Regions from separate parts of the Pseudomonas sp. S09G 359 genome, predicted to be linked through region 3. Evidence: predicted binding sites of a transcription regulator. Region 3 holds the regulator's gene; each other region holds the start of a gene.
What was found. Region 3 encodes sigma-54, which starts transcription at its own class of promoters, with help from an activator protein. Its sites were predicted from a motif close to ANTGGCATNNANNTTGCTNT; they were not measured.

Region 1 (5,385 bases), 1.3 Mb from region 3:
CTGCCACCACGTTGGCCTCGACTTCCTGCACTTTGCCGCCTTTAGCGAGGAATTCTTCCATCGCACGGGCCAGCGCATCGCGCTCTTTGTTCTTGGCCTCAACGCTCGGCAATTCATCTACCGACACAGCAGCCTTGGCCTTGCCTTTGGCAGCCGGGGCAGGCGCGTCATCGCCACCGTCGTCGTCAGCAACGTCTTCCGCCGCCGCTTCAAGACCTTCTTCGGTGTCGTCTTCGTCACCTACTTCCAGTTCGTCGTTTTCCAGATCATCGTCGCTCATGTTCTACCTCATGACTTGCGAAAAGCAGATTAGTTATAGCCCAGCTTCACCCTCTGTCGAGGTTGCCGGAAGAAAATCAACATCCACAGGATTTCCAGTGGCTTATGCCCCATCACCGTGCAAGGTGGCGAGGACTTTACGAGCACCGCCATGATCACGGTGCTCGCCTAGATAAACCCCTTGCCAGGTCCCCATCGCCAAACGGCCGGCCTTCACCGGCAAACTCAGCTGACAGCCCAGGAGGCTGGCCTTGAAGTGCGCCGGCAGATCATCCGGGCCTTCGTCGTTGTGCTCGAATCCGGCCTGGCCTTGCGGCACCAGCGAATTGAAGAAACGCTCGAAGTCACGACGAACCGCCGGATCGGCATTCTCGTTGACGGTCAACGAGGCCGAGGTGTGCTGCAGCCACAGATGCAACAGGCCCACACGACACGCCTTCAACTCAGGCAAGCCGGCCAGTAACTCGTCTGTCACCAGGTGAAAGCCCCGGGGCTTGGCCCGCAGGGTAATCAGGGTCTGTTGCCACATACAGTTCTCCGCCCATCGGCGCGCATTCTAGCGCGCTCTGGGAAAAAACAAAGTGTCGAATACGCCTACATGCCTGTAAGACATTCGCATGCTGAAAAGTACCGTGTGCGCCCGATCACAAACTCAGCGCGAAAACCGGTACAACGTCCTACGACTGACAAACACCAGACAAAAAAATGCCCGGCAAGCCGGGCATTTTTTTTCGCGTACTTACAAGTTGTAGCCGCGTTCGTTGTGTTGCGCCAGGTCGAGGCCGACCGCCTCTTCTTCCTCGGTAACCCGCAGGCCCATGACCATGTCCAGCACCTTGAGGATGATGAAGGTCACGATCGCCGTGTAGATCACGGTGAAGCCGACGCCTTTGGCCTGGATCCAGACCTGTGCCGCCACGTCAGTCACGGTGCCGAAGCCGCCAAGTGCAGGGGCTGCGAACACACCGGTGAGGATCGCACCGACGATACCGCCGATACCGTGCACGCCGAACGCGTCCAGGGAGTCGTCGTAGCCCAGCTTGCGCTTGAGGCTGGTGGCGCAGAAGAAGCAGATCACACCGGCGACCAGGCCGATCACCAGGGCGCCCATCGGGCCTACGGTGCCAGCGGCCGGGGTAATGGCAACCAGGCCGGCAACCACACCCGAGGCGATGCCCAGTGCGCTTGGCTTACCGTGGGTGACCCACTCGGCGAACATCCAGCCCAGTGCAGCAGCAGCGGTTGCGATCTGAGTCACCAGCATTGCCATACCGGCAGTGCCGTTGGCCGCCGCAGCAGAACCGGCGTTGAAGCCGAACCAGCCAACCCACAGCATTGCCGCACCCACCAGGGTGTAACCCAGGTTGTGAGGCGCCATCGGGGTGGTCGGGAAGCCTTTACGCTTGCCGAGCACGATGCACGCCACCAGGCCAGCCACACCGGCGTTGATGTGCACCACGGTGCCGCCAGCGAAGTCCAGCACGCCCCAGTCGCCCAGCAAAGAACCTGGACCGCCCCAGACCATGTGGGCAATCGGTGCGTAGACCAGGGTGAACCAGACGGCCATGAAGATCAGCATCGCGGAGAACTTCATACGCTCGGCGAAGGCGCCGACGATCAGCGCCGGGGTGATGATGGCGAAGGTCATCTGGAAGGTGACGAACACGGCCTCAGGGAACAATGCCGCTGGACCTGTGATGCTCGCCGGGGTCACACCCGACAGGAACAGCTTGGACAAGCCGCCCACGAACGAGTTGAAGTTGACGACGCCTGCTTCCATCCCGGTAGTGTCGAACGCCATGCTGTAGCCGTAGACGAACCACAGGATGGTGATCAGGCCGGTGATGGCGAAACATTGCATCATCACGGAAAGAATGTTTTTGGAACGCACCATGCCGCCGTAGAACAGCGCCAGGCCTGGAATGGTCATGAACAGCACCAGCGCCGTGGATGTCAGCATCCATGCGGTGTCGCCGGAATTGAGGACTGGAGCAGCCACTTCGTCTGCCGCCATGGCCAGGCTTGGCATTACGATGGACAGCAGGGCTCCGAGCCCTGCGAATTTACGCAGAGTCATATTGTTTTCTCCTGGGGCGTTGGGGTTTGGCGGCTTAGATTGCGTCAGTATCGGTTTCGCCGGTACGGATGCGAATAGCCTGTTCCAGATTGACCACGAAGATCTTGCCGTCACCGATCTTGCCGGTGTTGGCGGCCTTGGTTATCGCCTCGATAACCCGATCAAGATCCTTGTCGTCGATGGCGACATCAATCTTCACCTTCGGCAGGAAATCGACTACGTATTCCGCGCCGCGATACAGCTCGGTGTGACCCTTCTGCCGACCGAAGCCTTTGACCTCAGTAACGGTAATGCCCTGCACGCCGATTTCGGACAACGACTCGCGTACATCGTCCAACTTGAACGGCTTGATGATGGCAGTGACTAGCTTCATGAAAACTCTCTCCCGAATTGGTGGACTTGCCCCAGGAAAACAAACCCGTCTCAAGTCTAAGCGCAGTGCCTGGCTTTGTAACGCGTCGTCGCAGCGCAGTTGCCGTTGCGACGCCAGCGAACCACTGATGACGAAACCTGTACCCCTGATCCGTCGGCGCACTGCATTCGTCACAGCGACTGCATCAGTGCATGGGTCATGATCGTCTAAGCAGAAACCTTGCCAGCTCCGTAAAAATCACTGAAATCAGTCCTTTGCCCACCTATGCGCACCTGCGGGGCGGATTCGCGGCCACAATGCGCACGAAAACAGTGCGACCGCGCCCAGCCCCATGCGCGAAAAGCGTGCGTACAGGGCCTTGGAAAAGACTATAGACGCTGCGTGATACACTGCCCGCCAACAGTTTTTCCGGAATGTTTCCCATGCTCGCGCCCAAAGACCTCCTCGACGCCCTGAGCGGCCACGCCTCTCGCCTGTTCAGCGGCGACACCCCGCTGCCCCGCAATGAAATCGAAAGCCAGTTCAAGGCACTGCTGCAAAGTGGCTTCAGCAAGCTCGACCTGGTGAGCCGCGAAGAATTCGATAGCCAGATGGTCGTCCTGGCCCGCACCCGTGCACGGTTGGAGAGCCTGGAGGCGAAGGTGGCGGAGTTGGAAGCGCGGTTGGCGCCGACATCGGCTGAATAAACGCGACCCCTGTGGGAGCTGGCTTGCCAGCTCCCACATTTGCGCTGTGTCGCTGGTTGGATACGTTCTGTAAAACCTCCCCGCATCGATCGCTTCAACCCTCGTCTACCCTTGAAATACCGCAGGAAGCGGCCCTCCCTTTCAAGGAACGAGCATGTCTCTCGCCATCGTCCACAGCCGCGCCCAGATCGGCGTCGAAGCCCCTGCCGTCACCGTCGAAGTGCATATGGCCAATGGTCTGCCGTCCCTGACGCTGGTGGGCCTGCCGGAAACCGCCGTCAAGGAAAGCAAGGACCGCGTGCGCAGCGCCATTCTCAACTCGGCCCTGCAATATCCATCACGCCGCATCACGCTCAACCTCGCGCCCGCCGACCTGCCCAAGGACGGCGGGCGTTTTGACCTGGCGATTGCCCTGGGGATCCTGGCCGCGAGTGTGCAGGTGCCAGCGTTGATGCTCGACGACGTGGAATGCCTGGGCGAACTGGCCTTGTCCGGTGAAGTGCGTGCGGTCAAAGGCGTATTGCCGGCCGCGTTGGCGGCACGCAAGGCCGGGCGCACCGTGATAGTGCCTCGGGCGAATGCCGAGGAAGCGTGCCTGGCGTCAGGCTTGAAGGTGATCGCCGTGGATCACCTGCTGCAGGTGGTGGCACACCTGAATGGGCATGTGCCGATTGAGCCCTACAAGTCCGATGGCTTACTGTTTTTGAACAAGCCCTACCCGGACCTGAGTGAAGTGCAGGGCCAGATCGCGGCCAAGCGCGCCTTGCTGATTGCTGCCGCAGGCGCGCACAACCTTTTGTTCAGCGGCCCACCCGGCACCGGCAAGACCTTGCTCGCCAGCCGCCTGCCCGGGTTACTGCCGCCATTGAGCGAGCAGGAAGCCCTTGAAGTCGCGGCGATTCAGTCCGTGGTCAGCCTGGCGCCCTTGAGCCATTGGCCCCATCGGCCGTTTCGCCAGCCACATCATTCGGCCTCGGGCCCGGCGCTGGTGGGCGGCGGCTCGAAACCGCAGCCAGGGGAAATCACCCTGGCCCATCACGGCGTGCTGTTTCTGGATGAGCTGCCGGAGTTTGATCGCAAGGTACTGGAGGTGCTGCGCGAACCTCTGGAATCCGGCCATATTGTGATTTCCCGGGCGCGCGACCGAGTGAGCTTCCCCGCACGCTTTCAACTGGTCGCGGCGATGAACCCCTGCCCTTGCGGTTACCTCGGCGAACCCAGCGGGCGTTGTCGCTGTACGCCGGAGCAGATCCAGCGCTATCGCAACAAACTCTCCGGACCGTTGCTGGACCGCATCGACCTGCACCTCACCGTGGCGCGGGAAGCCACTGCGCTGAACCCTGCGCAGCAGGCCGGCGATAACACGGCGACGGCCTCGGCACAGGTTGCCGAGGCCCGCGAGCTTCAGCAGCGGCGCCAGGGGTGCGCCAATGCCTTCCTGGACCTGCCGGGGCTGCGCAAGCACTGCACGCTGGCAAAGACCGACGAAGGCTGGCTGGAAAGTGCCTGCGAACGGCTGACGTTATCGCTGAGGGCTGCTCACCGGCTGCTCAAGGTGGCGCGAACCCTGGCGGATCTGGATCAGGTGGACAACATCACGCGCGACCACCTGAAGGAGGCCCTGCAATACCGGCCAGCGGCAATCACATGAACCTAAAGCAGGTCCACATGTGGGAAGGGCGGCTCTCAGCGGAAGCGATCCACCTCATGGCGCAAGCCCGCCGCCAGCGTTTCCAGCTCCTTGGCCGTAATCGCCAGGTTGGACACCACTTCACGCTGCTCACTGTTGGCCAGCGCAATGCTTTGCAGGTTGCTGCTGAGCAAGGTCGCGGTGCTGCTCTGTTCCTGGGTCGCAGTAGTGATCGCCGCGAACTGCTGACCGGCCGAGCGGCTTTGCTCGTCGATACGCGCCAGGGCCGAGGCCACGTCGGCGTTGCGCGACAGGCCTTCCTGCATCAGTACGTTGCCGT
Region 2 (5,385 bases), 2.6 Mb from region 3:
GGTTAATTTCTGCCCAACGGCCTGGTCGAGGGACGTCAGGTAGCCCTGGCTGATCATGCTGATGTCGCGTTCGCGCAGTACAACATCCTCGAAACCGATGATGCCGGTGCGTTTCAGCGGGCGCGCAACCACCACTACGTCGCGAAACAGTTTGACCTGCGCCGGCACGAACACCGTCCAGGGCGAGGCGCCATCACAGCGTACCTTTACGGTCACGCGGCCGATCGGCTGGGCCGGGCTTTCCAGGGTGGCTGTCAATTCCTTGTCGCACATGGGCATGCGCAAGCGAGGGTCCAACTGGCTGACCTGGATTTCATAACGCCCAGGCGTCTGGGTGGTCGCCAGATAATCTTCTACAGTGAACTCAAGAAAGCCTTGGGTGACGCCGATAAGTAGATCAGGCAAGGTGACGTTGTCTGCGCGGGCCGCGGCTCCCAGGCTTGCAGCCAGCAGCGCCACGCAGGCGCAGAGCAATCTGCGGTACTGTGGGAATCGTAGGCGTCGGGAAACTGTCGTTTTAATGTCCATGATCGGTAAATTGCAAAGCTCGTGCCGTTTAGTGTTGGGTGCGCGTCTGCCCTATAGGTAATAGGCCAAAGGTTTTAGCGTAGGAGTAAAGGCATGGCAGGTGTAATGGATTCAGTAAACCAGCGCACACAGCTGGTAGGGCAGAATCGCCTGGAGTTGTTGCTTTTTCGCCTGGATGGCAAGCAGCTGTATGGCATCAACGTGTTCAAGGTGCGGGAAGTGCTGCAATGCCCCAAGCTGACGATCATGCCCAAGTCCAGCCCGGTGGTGTGTGGCGTTGCCAGCATCCGTGGTGCGACCATCCCGATTCTCGACCTGGCCCTGGCCACCGGTTCGGCTCCGTTGCAGGACCGTGAGAACCCGTTTGTCATCATTACCGAATACAACACCAAGACCCAGGGTTTCCTGGTGCGCTCGGTGGAACGCATCGTCAACATGAACTGGGAAGAGATCCATCCGCCGCCCAAGGGCACCGGCCGTGATCACTACCTCACGGCGGTGACGCGAGTGGATAACCAGTTGGTGGAAATCATCGACGTAGAGAAGATCCTCGCCGAAGTGGCGCCCACCTCGGAATCGATTTCCGTGGGTGTGGTGGATGCCGAAACGGCGCACAAGGCGATCTCCCTGCGGGTGCTGACCGTGGATGACTCCTCGGTGGCGCGCAAGCAGGTGACCCGTTGCCTGCAAACCGTCGGTGTGGAAGTGGTGGCCCTCAATGATGGCCGCCAGGCGTTGGATTACCTGCGCAAGCTGGTGGATGACGGCAAGAAGCCGGAAGAAGAATTCTTGATGATGATCTCCGACATCGAGATGCCGGAAATGGATGGCTACACCCTCACGGCCGAGATACGCAACGACCCACGCATGCAAAAATTGCATATCATCCTGCATACTTCATTGTCGGGTGTATTCAATCAGGCGATGGTCAAGAAAGTCGGTGCCGATGACTTTCTGGCCAAATTCCGTCCTGATGACCTGGCAAACCGGGTAGTCGACCGGATCAAGGCAGCAGATCACGGCTAAGGGGTTTTCCCTGGCGGTCACACGATTTAAGAGGCGGTATCATTGTCTACGGGTAATTTGGATTTCGAACAGTTCCGGGTCTTCCTGGAAAAAGCCTGTGGCATATTGCTCGGTGAAAACAAGCAGTACCTGGTATCCAGCCGTCTCAACAAACTGATGGAACAGCAGGGCATCAAGTCCTTGGGCGAGCTGGTCCAGCGTATTCAGGGCCAGCCGCGCAGTGGGCTCAAGGAAATGGTGGTCGATGCCATGACCACCAACGAAACCCTGTGGTTTCGTGACACCTACCCGTTTGAAGTGCTCAAGAGCAAGGTGCTGCCGGAAGCCATCAAGGCCAGCCCGGGCCAGCGCCTGCGAATCTGGTCGGCGGCGTGTTCCTCGGGGCAGGAGCCGTATTCGATCTCGATGTCCATCGATGAGTTCGAGCGGACCAACATGGGCCAGCTCAAGGCCGGCGCGCAAATCGTTGCCACCGACCTGTCCGGCACCATGCTCACCAACTGCAAGACCGGCGAGTACGACAGCCTGGCCTTGGGCCGTGGTTTGTCCCAGGAGCGCCTGCAACGTTACTTCGATCCGAAAGGGGCGGGGCGTTGGGCGGTCAAGGCGCCGATCAAGAGCCGTGTGGAGTTTCGCTCGTTCAACCTGCTCGACAGCTACGCCAGCCTGGGCAAGTTCGACATGGTGTTCTGCCGCAACGTGCTGATCTACTTCTCGGCCGAGGTGAAGAAGGACATCCTGCTGCGCATCCATGGCACGCTCAAGCGCGGTGGCTACCTGTTCCTCGGTGCTTCCGAAGCGCTGAACGGCTTGCCGGATCACTACCAGATGGTGCAGTGCAGCCCGGGGATTATTTACCAGGCGAAATAAGCCGTACTCGGTCAACAATGTGGGAGGGGGCTTGCCCCCTCCCACATTTTTTTCTGCGGCAAATTTCAACAGAGCGGCAATGCCCATTGCCGCTTTACTGGCGCCACGCGGAAACCGCTTGCCGCTTTTCTGGCATTGCCGCCGGCAAATATCCCGCAAACCCTTGAAATACGGGCCTCGCGAAAACTGGCATGCGCCTTGCTATGACCTTGTTACGAAAAGCAGGTCAGCCTAAAGGTTTCCGCCATGAGCATCAGCTTCGATAAAGCGCTCGGTATCCACGAACAAGCCCTGGGCTTCCGCGCCCAGCGCGCTGAAGTCCTGGCCAACAACATTGCCAACGCCGACACCCCGAACTACAAGGCTCGGGACCTGGACTTCTCCGCCGTGCTAGCCGCACAGCAGGACAAAACCAAGAACGGCACCTTCGCCTTGAACATGACCAACAGCCGTCATATTGAAGCGCAAGGCCTGAGCAGTGGTGATGAGTCGCTGCTGTATCGCACCCCGATGCAGCCGTCGATCGACCAGAACACCGTGGACGCCCAGCTGGAGCAATCGGCCTATGCCGAGAACTCGGTGAACTTCCAGGCCAGCTTTACCCTGCTCAACAGCAAATTCAAAGGGCTGATGTCAGCCCTGCGTGGAGAATAAGCCATGTCCCTAGCCAGTGTTTTTAATATTGCCGGCAGTGGCATGAGCGCGCAGACCACGCGCTTGAACACCGTCGCCAGTAACATCGCCAACGCCGAGACCGTGTCTTCGAGCATTGACCAGACCTACCGTGCCCGCCACCCGGTGTTCGCCACCATGTTTCAGGAAGGCCAGGCGGGTCAAAGCGGCAGCGGCAGTTCGCTGTTCCAGAACCAGGATGCGGCAGGCCAAGGCGTGCAGGTACTCGGCGTAGTTGAGGACCAGAGCAATCTGGAAGCCCGCTACGAGCCGAACCATCCGGCGGCGAACGAAAAAGGCTACGTGTACTACCCGAACGTCAACGTGGTCGAGGAAATGGCTGACATGATCTCCGCCAGCCGCTCGTTCCAGACCAACGCGGAAATGATGAACACCGCCAAAACCATGATGCAGAAGGTCCTGACCCTGGGTCAGTGATAAGGGGCGCCAAATAATGGCCATCGTTGATACTTCTACCAACACGGCAGTCCAGGACCTTTTCAACACTAAGGTCAAGACCGCGACAGATAACGTGTCCAGCGTTTCCACGGCTGCCACCGGCAATCAGTCGCTGGGCAAAGATGCGTTCCTGCAACTGCTGGTCACCCAGCTGAAGAACCAGGACCCACTGTCGCCTCAGGACAACGGTGCGTTCGTGGCCCAGCTGGCGCAGTTCAGTAGCCTGGAAGGCATCAACACCCTGAATGACTCGGTGAATGCCATCTCCAGCAACTTCAGCTCTTCGCAAGCGTTGCAGGCGTCGTCGCTGGTAGGCCGTTCGATCATCACCCAGACCGACAAGGCCCTGGTGGACACGAGCAAGAGCATGACCGGTTCGGTGGCGGTAACGGCTGCGACCGGCAACGTCACGGTAAAGATCACCGACGCGAACGGCAATGTAGTACGCACCCTCGACCTGGGTGCCCAAAGCGCCGGTACTTCCGACTTCATCTGGGATGGCAAGAACGACGCGGGTGAGGTTGCCCCAGCCGGCACCTATACCTTCGCGGCCACCACCAAGAATGACAAAGGCGACGCCGTGGCCCTGGCAACTTCGCTGCCAGCCACGGTGACCAGCGTGACATTGAGCAAGACCGGCGGCGAAATGGTGCTGAACCTCGCGGGCGGCATGGGCAGCGTCAAGCTGTCGCAAATTCAGACTATCGGTACATAGAGCCGGCTAAATACGGCAGAAGGAGAGAAACATGTCTTTTAATATCGGCCTTAGCGGTCTCTATGCGGCCAACAAACAACTGGACGTGACCGGCAACAACATCGCCAACGTCGCGACCACAGGCTTTAAATCGTCGCGTGCGGAATTTGCCGACATCTACGCCGCGTCCAAGCTGGGTACCGGCCAGAACAGCATCGGTAACGGTGTGAACCTGGCGGCGGTGTCCCAGCAGTTCACCCAAGGTGACGTCAATGGCAGCGGCGGCATTCTGGACATGGCGATCCAGGGCGGTGGCTTCTTCGTACAGAAAGGCAGCGACGGTTCGCTGGAGTACACCCGCAGCGGTGCTTTCCGTGCGGATAAAGACGGCTACATCACCAACAACACCGGTACTTCGCGCCTGCAAGGCTACGCCGCGGACGACGACGGCAAGATCATCAAGGGTGGGCTGGTTGACCTGCAACTGAACCTGGCGAACCTGCCACCCAAGGCGTCCACCAAAGTCGACTCCACCAGCAACCTGAACTCCTCGGAGCTGGTGATCGATCAGACCACCAAAGCGTTCAACCCGTCTGATACCAGTACCTTCACCACCCAGTACAGCACCACGCTGTATGACGACCAGGGCAACTCGCACTCCATGGTGCAGTACATGGTGAAAAGCGACGCCAACGAGTGGAAGTCGTACACCTTGATCGATGGCCGCAACCTTGACGGCTCGCTGCCTACTACCGGTGGGCTGGCCACGGATCCACCTGCAGTGACCTTGACCTTTGATGGCGCGGGCAAGCTCAAGACCGTCGTCGGCGCCGACGTGACCGACACGACCCTGACGCTCAAGGACTGGGTGCCAGGTTCGGTCACCAACGGCGTTTGGACCGCAAACAATGCGACCGCGCCGGACATCGCCGTCAACATGGGCAACGTTACCCAGTACAACTCGGCCAGCTACCGCAACCCGCCGGTCACCGATGGCTACGCCACCGGCCAGATCACCGGCCTGAAAATCGATGGCAACGGCGTACTGTTCGCCACCTTCAGCAACCAGCAGAGCAAGGCCATCGGCCAGATCTCCCTGGCCAGCTTCAACAACGAACAGGGCCTGCAGCCAGCGG
Region 3 (5,385 bases):
TGCGAGCTGATTCTGCGTGCCCAGGGCAGCCTTGAAGCGGCCCACGCCGCCTACTTATAGAGCGTTTTATGCTGAGCAAAAAGATTCGCAACTTCCTGCTATTCGGGGTCATCGCCGCGCTGTTTCTCGCGGTGGGCTACTGGAATATCAGCCCTGAGCGCTTCCTCGACCAGCCTGCTGCGCAGGTTGACGAAGGGGCTATCGACTACTACGCGATCAACGCCAAGAGCGTGCAGTTCCTGCCCGACGGCAAGGTGCAGTACGAGATGACATCGGACAAGGTCGAGCATTTGAAGGCCACCGAGGTCACCCTGCTGACCAACCCGGACATAAACATCTACCGCGGCACCGAGTTCCCATGGCACGTCACCAGCAAACGTGGCGAGGTCAACCCGGACGGCACCGAGGTGGAGCTGATCGATTCGGTACGCGTTGCGCGCACTGATGCAAAAAACCGCGACACGGTGATTACCAGCAGTCGCATGACCGTATTCCCGCAGAAGCAATATGCGCAGACCGAGCAAGACGTTAGAATCGACGGCGCTGGCGGTGTATCGACTGGCAAGGGAATGAAAGCGTATTTGAAAGAAAGCAGGATACACCTGCTATCGAACGTAAGAGGACAGTATGAGGCTCGTTAAAACTCTCCCTATTTTGCTCGGTCTGGGCGCAGCACTGGGAAGCGTGAGCGCCTGGGCTCTGCCGAACGATAGCCAGCAACCGATCCACATCTCGGCTGACGATGCGCAGCTGGATGACAAGCAAGGTGTTGCCACCTACACCGGCGGCGTGATCATCACCCAAGGGTCGATGAAGATCACCGGTAATACCGTGACACTGACGCGCACCCAAAACGGTGACATCGACGTCGTGACCTCGGTAGGCAACCTGGCTTACTTCGAACAGAAGCAGTCCGCTGCCGATACCGGCCCGATGAAGGGCTACGGCAAGACTATCCAGTACCACGCCCAGCAGAACCGCATCGTGCTGATCGACCAGGCCAAGGTACTGAGCCCCGACGGCAACTCCACGGAAGGTGAAAAAATCACCTATGACACCGTGAAACAGATCGCTAACGCCGGTCGCGCCAATGGCTCCAAGGTCACCGCGCCACGTCCACGCATCGACATGGTTATCCAGCCGAAGAAGAAGGCCGAGTAATGGCAACCCTGAAAGCCCAGCATCTGGCCAAGGCCTATAAAAGCCGTCAGGTCGTGCGCGACGTCAGCCTGTCGATCGACAGCGGCCAGATCGTCGGCTTGCTCGGCCCCAACGGCGCCGGCAAGACCACTTGCTTCTACATGATCGTCGGCCTGGTCCAGGCGGACCAGGGTCGCGTCCTGATCGACGACCTGGACGTCAGCCACCAGCCCATGCACGGCCGCGCCCGTGCCGGTATCGGCTATCTTCCGCAAGAAGCGTCGATCTTCCGCAAACTGTCGGTAGCCGACAACATCATGGCGATTCTCGAGACCCGCAAGGAACTCGACCGCGATGGCCGCCGCAAGGAGCTGGAAAGCCTGTTGCAGGAATTCCATATCAACCACATTCGCGACAACCTGGGCATGAGCCTGTCCGGTGGTGAACGTCGCCGTGTGGAGATCGCCCGAGCCCTGGCCACTGCACCCAAGTTCATCCTGCTGGATGAACCGTTTGCCGGCGTCGACCCGATCTCGGTCGGCGACATCAAGCAGATCATCCATCACCTCAAGGCCAAGGGTATCGGTGTACTGATCACCGACCACAACGTGCGCGAGACTCTCGATATCTGCGAAACCGCGTATATCGTCAACGATGGCCAGCTGATCGCCGAAGGCGATTCCGCCACTATCCTGGCCAACGAACTGGTCAAGGAAGTGTACCTGGGTCACGAGTTCCGCCTGTAAACCTGCCTGTAGAAACTGGCGGTGGCAGGTCGTTTGCCCGAAGCGCGGGAGTCAATGAAAACCTCCGGATTTTTATTGTTACCGCGCTCTAGGCAAAGCCCCCGATATCAGGCATATAATTTGCTTATGTTTGGCGCTCACGCGCCCTGTCGTGGATGGCGCATTGCGCCGGCGAATAAGGTGTTAAGCCCCTGCCATGAAACCATCGCTAGTCCTGAGAATGGGCCAGCAGCTGACGATGACACCGCAGCTGCAACAGGCCATCCGCCTGCTCCAATTGTCGACCCTGGACCTGCAACAGGAAATCCAGGAGGCCCTGGAGTCCAATCCGATGCTCGAACGCCAGGAAGAAGGCGACGACTTCGATAATGCAGACCCGCTGGCCGACAACATCGAGCAAAAACCCAACCCCGACGTGCAGGAACCGTCCTACCAGGAAACCGCCCCCACGGTGGATAACCTCGAGGAAGGCGACTGGAACGAACGCATTCCCAACGAACTCCCGGTGGACACCGCCTGGGAAGACGTCTACCAGACCAGCGCCAGCAGCCTGCCGAGCAATGATGACGACGAGTGGGACTTCACCACCCGTACCTCCGCCGGCGAAAGCCTGCAGAGCCATTTGCTGTGGCAACTGAACCTGGCGCCGATGTCGGATACCGATCGCCTGATCGCCGTCACCCTGATCGACTGCATCAACAACCAGGGTTATCTGGACGAGACGCTCGAAGAGATCCTTGAAGCCTTCGATCCGGAACTCGACATCGAGCTGGACGAGATCGAAGCCGTCCTGCACCGCATCCAGCAGTTCGAGCCTGCCGGCATCGGCGCCCGCTCCCTCAGCGAATGCCTGCTGCTGCAACTGCGCCAGCTGCCCGCCAAGACCCCTTGGCTGGCCGAGGCCCAGCGCCTGGTCACCGACTACATCGATTTGCTCGGCAGCCGCGACTACAGCCAGCTGATGCGCCGCATGAAGCTCAAGGAAGACGACCTGCGCCAGGTCATCGAGCTGGTGCAAAGCCTCAATCCACGCCCAGGTTCGCAGATCGAGTCCAGCGAAGCCGAATACGTCGTCCCCGACGTCATCGTGCGCAAGGACAACGAGCGCTGGTTGGTGGAGCTGAATCAGGAATCGGTGCCACGCCTGCGGGTCAACCCGCAATATGCCGGTTTCGTACGCCGCGCCGACACCAGCGCCGACAACACCTTCATGCGCAACCAGTTGCAGGAAGCACGCTGGTTCATCAAGAGCCTGCAAAGCCGCAACGAAACCCTGATGAAAGTCGCCACCCAGATCGTCGAGCATCAGCGCGGCTTCCTGGAATACGGCGACGAAGCGATGAAACCGCTGGTTCTGCACGATATTGCCGAGGCGGTAGGCATGCACGAATCGACGATTTCCCGGGTGACCACGCAGAAATTCATGCATACCCCACGGGGTATTTATGAACTGAAATACTTTTTCTCCAGCCATGTAAGCACCTCCGAAGGCGGTGAATGCTCGTCCACGGCGATCCGCGCGATCATCAAAAAACTGGTTGCCGCGGAAAATCAGAAAAAGCCGTTGAGTGACAGCAAGATCGCTGGTTTACTGGAGGCACAAGGCATTCAGGTCGCCCGTCGAACCGTCGCCAAGTACCGCGAGTCCCTCGGGATCGCGCCTTCCAGCGAGCGTAAGCGTTTGATGTGACGGGCGGGCCACAGCGTTCCAGTGGTGGGTATTCCTGCCCACCGCTTTATGCACTGGCAACGAAGGAGAAGCTGTATGCAAGTCAACATCAGTGGACACCAGCTGGAAGTCACCAAACCCCTGCGTGAGTACACCGAGAGCAAGCTGAACAAGCTTGCGGGGCATTTTGACAAGATCACCAATGTGCAGGTCATCATGGAGGTCGATAAGCTCAAGCAAAAAATCGAGGCCACCCTGCACGTACCGAATGCCAAGCTCGTCGCCAATGCGGAACATGAAGACATGTACGCGGCGATTGACTCGCTCTACGACAAGCTGGACCGCCAACTCATAAAGCATAAGGAAAAGAATCTGCACCTGATGCAAGGTACAGGTCGCTAACTCTCCCCCCATGATCCGACTTGAAACCATCCTGACCCCCGGCCGTTCCCTCGTGAACGCGCCGGGCGGCAGCAAGAAGAAAGCCCTCGAGCAAATTGCCAACCTGATCAGCCGCGAAGTGCCTGAGCTGGAGATGCAAGATGTCTACGAGGCTCTGATTGCCCGTGAAAAACTCGGCTCCACGGGTTTTGGCAACGGCATCGCCATTCCTCACTGCCGCCTCAAAGGCTGCGAGACACCGGTCAGCGCCCTGCTGCACCTGGACGCTCCCATCGATTTCGACGCCATCGACGGTGCCCCGGTCGACCTGCTGTTTGTACTGCTGGTCCCACAGGCTGCCACCGATGCGCACCTGGAACTGCTCCGGCAGATCGCCAGCATGCTCGACCGCAAGGAAGTACGCGACAAACTGCGCAGTGCCAGCAGCAATGAGGCGTTGTATCAGGTTGTCCTGGATGAACAAAACGGGCAGTAATCATGCGTTTGATCATCGTCAGCGGCCGCTCCGGCTCGGGTAAAAGCACCGCCCTCAATGTTCTCGAGGACAACGGTTTCTATTGCATCGACAACCTGCCTGCCGGCCTGCTGCCGGAATTGGCGGAACGCGCGTTGATCCACACCGAACTGGCGCAACCATTGGTCGCCGTTTCGATTGATGCCCGCAACCTGCCCAGCCACCTGGAGCGATTCCCGCAATTGCTCGAGGAAGTGCGGGCCAAGCACATTCATTGCGACGTGCTGTACCTGGACGCCGACGAAGAGACGCTGCTCAAGCGCTTCTCCGAAACCCGGCGCCGTCACCCCCTCAGCAGCCCTCACCGCTCCCTCGCCGAAGCGATCGAAGACGAAACCAAGCTGTTGGGGCCGATCATTGACCTCGCCGACCTCAAGATCAACACCACGGGCCTCAACCTGTATCAGCTACGCGATGCCATCAAGCTGCGCCTGCTGAACCAGCCGGAGCCCGGCACGGCGTTTCTGGTGGAGTCGTTTGGCTTCAAGCGCGGCATGCCGGTGGACGCCGACCTGGTGTTCGATGTGCGCTGCCTGCCCAACCCCTATTGGAAGCCGGAGCTGCGCGATCAATCCGGGCTGGATCAGCCGGTGGCCGAGTACCTGGCCGCGCAACCGGATGTAGAAGAGATGTTCCAGGACATCTCCAGCTACCTGCTCAAATGGTTGCCGCGCTTTGCCGCAAGCAACCGGGCCTATGTCACCATTGCCATCGGCTGCACCGGCGGGCACCACCGCTCGGTCTACCTGACCGAACGCCTGGGCCAGGTGCTGCAACAAACCCTCAAGAACGTCCAGGTTCGCCACCGCGACCTTAGCTGAAAGGAACACCCCCGCGATGCCCGCTCTGGAAATTGAAATCATCAACAAGCTGGGCCTGCATGCCCGCGCCTCGGCCAAGTTCGTCGGCGTTGC

Region 1: a site for sigma-54 is predicted at 2,937-2,956, ahead of glnK (P-II family nitrogen regulator). Genes of this name have one in related genera too.
Region 2: a site for sigma-54 is predicted at 2,610-2,629, ahead of flgB (flagellar basal body rod protein FlgB). Genes of this name have one in related genera too.

Annotation. Positions count from the first base shown of each region.
Region 1 covers NZ_CP025263.1:6,541,860-6,547,244, forward strand. Annotated here, with positions in the region: gene sutA (transcriptional regulator SutA) at 1-280, opposite strand, end outside; gene CXQ82_RS30205 (secondary thiamine-phosphate synthase enzyme YjbQ) at 383-808, opposite strand; gene CXQ82_RS30210 (ammonium transporter) at 1,019-2,356, opposite strand; gene glnK (P-II family nitrogen regulator) at 2,391-2,729, opposite strand; gene CXQ82_RS30220 (accessory factor UbiK family protein) at 3,152-3,415, shown strand; gene CXQ82_RS30225 (YifB family Mg chelatase-like AAA ATPase) at 3,570-5,066, shown strand; gene CXQ82_RS30230 (methyl-accepting chemotaxis protein) at 5,102-5,385, opposite strand, start outside.
Region 2 covers NZ_CP025263.1:5,224,885-5,230,269, reverse strand. Annotated here, with positions in the region: gene flgA (flagellar basal body P-ring formation chaperone FlgA) at 1-528, opposite strand, end outside; gene CXQ82_RS23880 (chemotaxis protein CheV) at 622-1,554, shown strand; gene cheR (protein-glutamate O-methyltransferase CheR) at 1,597-2,424, shown strand; gene flgB (flagellar basal body rod protein FlgB) at 2,671-3,078, shown strand; gene flgC (flagellar basal body rod protein FlgC) at 3,082-3,534, shown strand; gene flgD (flagellar hook assembly protein FlgD) at 3,551-4,270, shown strand; gene flgE (flagellar hook protein FlgE) at 4,302-5,385, shown strand, end outside.
Region 3 covers NZ_CP025263.1:1,040,459-1,045,843, reverse strand. Annotated here, with positions in the region: gene CXQ82_RS04630 (HAD family hydrolase) at 1-60, shown strand, start outside; gene lptC (LPS export ABC transporter periplasmic protein LptC) at 69-641, shown strand; gene lptA (lipopolysaccharide transport periplasmic protein LptA) at 628-1,161, shown strand; gene lptB (LPS export ABC transporter ATP-binding protein) at 1,161-1,886, shown strand; gene CXQ82_RS04610 (RNA polymerase factor sigma-54) at 2,083-3,576, shown strand; gene hpf (ribosome hibernation-promoting factor, HPF/YfiA family) at 3,652-3,957, shown strand; gene ptsN (PTS IIA-like nitrogen regulatory protein PtsN) at 3,968-4,432, shown strand; gene rapZ (RNase adapter RapZ) at 4,435-5,292, shown strand; gene CXQ82_RS04590 (HPr family phosphocarrier protein) at 5,309-5,385, shown strand, end outside.